Regions from separate parts of the Streptomyces sp. NPDC051109 genome, predicted to be linked through region 1. Evidence: riboswitches for the same ligand, from Rfam matches in the RefSeq annotation. Region 1 holds a riboswitch; each other region holds the start of a gene.
What was found. A riboswitch is a leader RNA that binds a small molecule or an ion and turns the genes downstream of it on or off. The one in region 1 is predicted to bind thiamine pyrophosphate.
Positions count from the first base shown of each region.

Region 2: it holds a riboswitch for thiamine pyrophosphate, as region 1 does, so the genes downstream of both, ACIBAD_RS13250 (thiamine ABC transporter substrate binding subunit) here and thiO (glycine oxidase ThiO) in region 1, are expected to answer to the same signal.
Region 3: it holds a riboswitch for thiamine pyrophosphate, as region 1 does, so the genes downstream of both, thiC (phosphomethylpyrimidine synthase ThiC) here and thiO (glycine oxidase ThiO) in region 1, are expected to answer to the same signal.

Region 1 covers NZ_JBITFF010000026.1:27,058-29,317, forward strand. The annotation lists gene thiO (glycine oxidase ThiO) at 1-1,059, opposite strand, end outside; TPP riboswitch at 1,204-1,316, opposite strand; gene ACIBAD_RS32710 (FAD-dependent oxidoreductase) at 1,422-2,260, shown strand, end outside.
Region 2 covers NZ_JBITFF010000005.1:455,740-457,999, reverse strand. The annotation lists gene ACIBAD_RS13250 (thiamine ABC transporter substrate binding subunit) at 1-890, opposite strand, end outside; TPP riboswitch at 979-1,083, opposite strand; gene rlmN (23S rRNA (adenine(2503)-C(2))-methyltransferase RlmN) at 1,110-2,222, opposite strand.
Region 3 covers NZ_JBITFF010000013.1:54,453-56,712, forward strand. The annotation lists gene ACIBAD_RS23505 (YibE/F family protein) at 1-1,126, opposite strand, end outside; TPP riboswitch at 1,199-1,344, shown strand; gene thiC (phosphomethylpyrimidine synthase ThiC) at 1,339-2,260, shown strand, end outside.

The DNA.
Region 1 (2,260 bases):
GGTGGTCAGCAGCTCCGCCATCACGTCGCCGGTGAGCGGGGTCAGCAGCACCCCGTTGCGGTAGTGCCCGGTGGCCAGGTGCAGGCCGGGCAGGTCGGTCGGGCCGAGCAGCGGGGCGTTGTCCGGGGATCCGGGGCGCAGTCCGGCCCGCGTCTCGGTCAGCGGCAGCTCGGTGATGCCGGGCACCAGTTCGTGGGCATCGCGCAGCAGCTCGTACACCCCGCCCGCGGTGACCGTGGTGTCCCAGCCGAGTTCCTCGCTGGTGGCCCCGACGACGAGCTCGCCGTTCTCGCGCGGCACCAGGTAGACGTGGCTGCCGCGGACCACCGCCCGTACCGTCCGCGACAGGAACGGCGCGTACGCCGCCGGCACCGCGAGGCGCAGCACCTGTCCCTTCACCGGCCGTACGGGGGGCAGCACCTGCGCCGGTACGCCGGCCAGCCGGCCGCTGAGCGAGCCGGCGGCCAGGACCACCTGGTCGGCGCGCAGCTCCGTACCGTCGTCGAGCCGCGCGCCCACGGCCCGGTCGGCGGCGGTCAGCAGCCGCTCCGCGGCCGCCCGGCGGATCTCCGCGCCGGCGCCCTCGCAGGCGGCCAGCAGCGCGGCCGCCAGCCGGCGCGGATCGACCTGGTGGTCGCCGTCCACGCGCAGCCCGCCCCGCACGCCGGGGGCCAGCATCGGCTCCAGGCGGCGGCACTCGCGGCCGGTGAGCCACTCGGACTCCAGGCCGCAGCGGCGCTGGAGGGCGTGCAGTTCGCGCAGGTGCAGCCGGTCGTCGGCGTCGAGGGCCACGGCGAGGGTGCCGCAGGCGCGGTAGCCGATGTCCATCCCGCCGCTGGCCTCGGCCAGCTCGGCGGCGAACTCGGGGTAGCGGGCGGCCGAGGCGACGTTGAGGCCCAGCAGGGTCTCCTCGCCGTAGTGCAGCTCCGTGACGGCGGCGAGCATGCCGGCCGCGACCTGCGCGGCGCCGCCGCCGGGCGCCGGATCGGCGAGTACCGTCCGCAGTCCGCGCCGGGCCGCCCGCCAGGCGGTGACCAGGCCGATGATCCCGCCCCCGATGACGAGGACGTCGGACCCGGTGGACCCAGTGGACCCCGTGGACCGAGTGGACCCTGTGGACCCAGTGGACCCGGTGGACCGAGTGGACCCTGTGGATCCGGTGGACCCCGGGGATCCCGCTCCGGATCCCTTCCGAGATGAGTGCATGGGCGTCCAGCCCCTCCCTTCGCCGGCATGACCCGGATCAGGTTCGTACGGTCGGAGGCCGCTCAGCCTCCCTCTCAGCCCGGTCCGCCCGGACTCCCGCGATAGGTAACAGGCGCCAGCCTAACCCCGGCGCCGGGGGCGGGTAAGGCTGCCTCCCCGGCCGCCGCGCCGGGCCACTGTTCCTGACGAGGTGTCAGATCGCTAGGCTGGGCGCTGTGAGCGAGCAGACGGAACAGACTCAGAGCGGCGTCGTCATCGTCGGCGCCGGAATGGCCGGGGTGCAGACCGCGGTCGCGCTGCGGGAGCAGGGGTGGCGCGGCCCCGTGACCCTGCTGGGCGCCGAGCCCCACCAGCCGTACGACCGGCCGCCGCTGTCGAAGGCGGTGCTGCTCGGCAAGGCCGAGGACTCCGCGTTCGACGTGGACTTCGAGGGGCTCGGCGTCGTGCTCCGGCTCGGGGTGGAGGTCACCGGGCTGCGGGCCGCCGAGCGCGAGCTGGACACCGAGGCGGGCCCGGTCCCGTACGAGGTGCTGGTCCTGGCGACCGGCGCCGAACCGCTGACCCTGCCCGGCTCCGAGGGCGTCCCCGGAGTGCACCTGCTGCGCACCCTCGACGACGCGGCCCGGCTGCGGCCGGTGCTGGCCCGGACCCCGGCGACCGTGGTGGTCGGGGCGGGCTGGATCGGCGCCGAGTTCGCCACCGCGGCCCGCGAGGCGGGCTGCGCGGTGACCGTGGTCGAAGCTGCCGACCGGGTGCTGGCCGGGGCGCTGCCCGCGGAGGTCGCGGCCCCCATGGCCCGCTGGTACGAGGAGTCCGGGGCGGCCCTGCTGACCGGAGCCAAGGTGTCCTCGGTGGAGTCCGGGCGGGTCCTGCTCGCGGACGGGCGGGAGCTGCCCGCGGGCGCGGTGGTCGTGGGCATCGGGGCCCGGCCGGCGACCCGGTGGCTCGCGGACTCGGGGGTCGAGCTCGGGCCGGAAGGCGCGATCGTGGCGGACGAGTACCTGCGCACCTCCCTGCCGGGGGTGTACGCGGTCGGCGACTGCGCGTCGTTCCC
Region 2 (2,260 bases), on a different contig from region 1:
CCGCCCTCCTCGTTCTTCGCTCCCTTGAGCAGGCCCGCGAACTCGACCTGCCGGAAGCAGGTGCCGGTGGCCACGCCCGTGGGGGCCTCGGCCGGCTGGGGCTCCCCGTACAGGACCTCGACCGGCGGGCTGGAGGCGTACGAGACGACCAGCGGCCGGTCGCCCTTGGCCTTCTTGCCGCCCGCGGAACCGGAGAAGCGCTCGTTGTAGGCCTGCTCCCAGCCGTCGACGACCTCGACTCCGTTGGCCTTCAGCTTGCTCCAGTAGTCCTTCCAGCCGTCCTCCCCGTACTTGCCGACGGAGGCGAGCAGGAAGCCGAGGCCCGGCGAGGAGGTCGCCGCGTTCTCGGTGACCAGCAGGTTCTTGTACTCGGGCTTGACCAGGTCGTCCAGCGTCTGCGGCGGGGCGAGCTTCTTGTCGGCGAAGTACGCCTTGTCGTAGTTGACGCAGATGTCGCCGGAGTCGATCGGGGTGACCCGGTGCTCCTTGTCGAGCACGTACTCGGGCTTCACGTCGGCCAGGCCCTTGGCCTCGTACGGCGTGAAGATCCCGTTGTCGAGGGCGCGCGAGAGGAGCGTGTTGTCCACACCGAAGAAGACGTCGCCGCGCGGGGAGCCCTTGGTGAGGATCTCCTGGTTGAGGGCGGCGCCCGCGTCCCCGGACTTCAGGACCTTGACGGTGTAGCCGCTCTGCTGCTCGAACTCCTTGAGGACCGTGTCGGTCACGTTGAAGGAGTCGTGCGAGACGAGCGTGACCGTCTTGGACTTCGGCGCACCGCTCGCGCCGGCCCCGGACTCGTCCTTGCCCTTGCCGCCGCCGCACGCGGCGAGCGTGCTGACACCGAGGGCCGCGGCCAGCGCCGCACCCGCGATCTTCCTGGTGGTGCTCACGGAACATTCCTCCTGGGTTGACCAGGAGAAGACGCGGCCCTGCCCGGGCGCTCCGGTGGAGCGGGGCGCCCGGGCAGGGCGCAACAGCTTGAGGTGGTGACCGAACTTCCTACCCAGAATGACCTGGGCAAGGTTCAGAGGGTCTGCGGCGTTGCCGCACTCTCAGCGCTGTGGCGCTCCCCTGTCGGAATATGAGTATTCAGATATACGCGGGTCAGCCTACCGCTCGCTCGCGGCGAGCTGACCGCAGGCGCCGTCGATCTCCTGGCCGCGGGTGTCCCGGACGGTCACCGGGACGCCGTGGCGGGCGATGGCCTCGACGAAGGCCTTCTCGTCCTCGGGACGCGAGGCGGTCCACTTGGAGCCCGGCGTCGGGTTCAGCGGGATCAGGTTGACGTGGACGCGCTTGCCCTTGAGCAGCCGGCCGAGGAGGTCGCCGCGCCAGGCCTGGTCGTTGATGTCGCGGATCAGGGCGTACTCGATGGAGATACGGCGGCCGGACTTCTCGGCGTACTCCCAGGCCGCGTCGAGGACCTCGCGGACCTTCCAGCGGGTGTTCACGGGGACGAGGGTGTCGCGCAGCTCGTCGTCCGGCGCGTGCAGCGAGACCGCGAGGCGGCATTTGAAGCCCTCGTCGGCGAAGCGCAGCATCGCCGGGACCAGGCCGACGGTGGAGACGGTGATCCCGCGCTGCGACAGGCCGAGGCCGTCGGGCTCGGGGTCGGTGAGGCGGCGGATGGCGCCGACGACCCGCTTGTAGTTGGCCAGCGGCTCGCCCATGCCCATGAAGACGATGTTGGACAGGCGGGCCGGGCCGCCGGGGACCTCGCCGTCGCGCAGCGCGCGCATGCCGTCGACGATCTGGTGGACGATCTCGGCGGTGGACAGGTTGCGGTCCAGGCCCGCCTGGCCGGTGGCGCAGAACGGGCAGTTCATGCCGCAGCCGGCCTGCGAGGAGATGCACATGGTGACCCGGTCGGGGTAGCGCATCAGCACGGACTCGACGAGCGTGCCGTCGTGCAGCTTCCACAGGGTCTTGCGCGTGGTGTCGTCGTCGCACGAGATGTGCCGGACGACGTTCATCAGCTCGGGCAGCAGCTCCTGCTGGAGCTTCTCCCGCGAGCCCGCCGGGATGTCGGTCCACTCGGCCGGGTCGTGCGCGTACCGGGCGAAGTAGTGCTGCGAGAGCTGCTTGGCCCGGAAGGGCTTCTCGCCGATCGCGGCGACCGCCTCGCGACGCTCCTCGGGCGTGAGGTCGGCGAGGTGCCGGGGCGGCTTCTTGGCCCCGCGAGGGGCGACGAAGGTGAGCTCTCCCGGGACAGGGCGGGCCATGGCTGGTACTCCTCGTAAGACGAAAGGCGCGCCGCAGA
Region 3 (2,260 bases), on a different contig from region 1:
GGCCGATCCGGATGGCCGCACGGTACAAGGAGCGGGACCCCATCGACGGGTCGGCCTGGTGGAGTTCCCAGACCGCCGAGGTCTGGGTGACCGTCACGTCGTCCAGCACACCGAGGGATCCGATGATGATGCCCGCGAGCAGCAGGCCGCTCATGTCGATCTCCGGGTAGAGCCCGTGGATCAGCCCGGTGTTGTCGTCGGTGTTTCCGCTGAGGAACGCCCAGTCGACGAACACCGAGCCCAGCAGCCCGATCAGCAGCAGCGAGGCGAGCGTGCCCAGAACGGCGACGGAGGTACGGGCGCTCAGTCCGTGGCACATGTAGAGCGCGATGAGCATGATCGCGCTGGCGCCGACGACCGCGACGACCAGCGGGTTCGAGCCCTGGAGGATCGCCGGCAGGATGAAGAGTGTCAGCACGCCGAAGCTGACGACCAGCGCGATCAGAGCGAACAGGCCGCGCATCCGGCCGACGACGACCACCGCTACCGCGAAGATCGCGGCCAGCACCGCCAGGGGCAGCTTGCGGTTCACGTCGACCACGGAGTACTGGAGATCCCGGGGCGCGTCCGGCGCGTACGCGACGACCACCTCTTGGCCGTCCTTCAACTGCCGTGGTGCGCCCGGCTGGACGATCTCGAAGAACGTGCGGCCCTTGTCGGGTCCGGTGGTGACCTCGATGGTGGCCTTCTTGCACTCGCCGGTCTGCGCGGCCTTGGCCTCGCGCCCCTCCGGGGTGGAGACACTGCCGGTGGCCGGCACCTGCGAGGCGTTCACGGATTTGCAGTCGACCTGTTCGAGCGCGGTGACGACGCCCTGCTGGGTCTGCCGGTCGAAGCCCACCCCGGAGCGCTCGTGGGCGGGTGCGCCGCCCGGCCAGAGCACCACCATGCCGACGAAGACGGCGACGGCGAAGGGGATCAGGACCGCCGCGATGACCTTGCGCAGGTGCTTCGAGACGGGGGCCGCTGGTCCGTGGCCGTGGGAATGACCGTGGGAGTGGCCCTGGGCCGGGCCCTGGGCATGTCCGTGGTCATGCCCGTGGTCATGCCCGTGGCCCCCGTGTGCGTGGTCGTTGTGACCCGTGGGCTCGGTGGGCTGGGTGGGAGGCTGCGGCGAGGACGTCACCGGCAGATCATCGCAAGAGTTGAGGGGGCCCACTGTTCAGCACGCCACAGATGACGCTAGCGTGGGGGCACCTTTGCACAACGCGGGAGCTCGGAGCACCGGGCTGAGAGGGCGCTGATCACCGTACGCGCAGCACACATGCGTGCGGGAAGAGGCTGCGTCGACCGCCGAACCTGTTACCGGGTAATGCCGGCGTAGGGAGATCAGGTCTCATGACCATTCATGACGCACGCACGCCTGCCGTCAGCCAGGACGGCGACGGCCCCACCGAGCGCCAGCCGGGCTGGCACAAGGGCTACGTGGCGGGCTCCCGCCCCGACATCCGGGTGCCGGTCCGCCAGGTCCACCTCACCAATGGCAAGGACGTGACGCTCTACGACACGTCCGGGCCGTACACCGACCCGCAGATCGAAACCGACGTACGGCGCGGCCTGCCGCCGCTGCGCGAGAACTGGATCATCGGCCGCGGTGACACCGAGGAGTACGCGGGCCGCCCCGTGCGCCCCGAGGACGACGGCATCAAGCACACCTCGCCGCGCGGTGGCCTCAAGAACCTCGACGCGGTCTTCCCGGGCCGCCCGCGCCAGCCCCGCCGGGGCCGTGGCGGTGCCGCCGTCACGCAGCTCGCGTACGCCCGCCGCGGTGAGATCACCCCGGAGATGGAGTACGTCGCGATCCGCGAGAACGTCTCCCCCGAGGTCGTCCGCGAGGAGATCGCCGCCGGTCGCGCGGTGCTCCCCGCGAACGTGAACCACCCGGAGATCGAGCCGATGATCATCGGCAAGCGATTCCTGGTGAAGGTCAACGCCAACATCGGCAACTCCGCGGTCACCTCCTCGATCGAGGAGGAGGTCGACAAGATGACCTGGGCGACGAAGTGGGGCGCCGACACGGTCATGGACCTCTCGACCGGTCGCAACATCCACACCACCCGCGAGTGGGTGCTGCGCAACTCCCCTGTCCCGATCGGCACCGTGCCGCTGTACCAGGCGCTGGAGAAGGTCGATGGCCGTGCCGAGGACCTGACCTGGGAGATCTACAAGGACACGGTCATCGAGCAGGCCGAGCAGGGCGTCGACTACATGACGGTCCACGCCGGCGTGCTGCTGCCGTACGTGCCGCTGACCGCCCGCC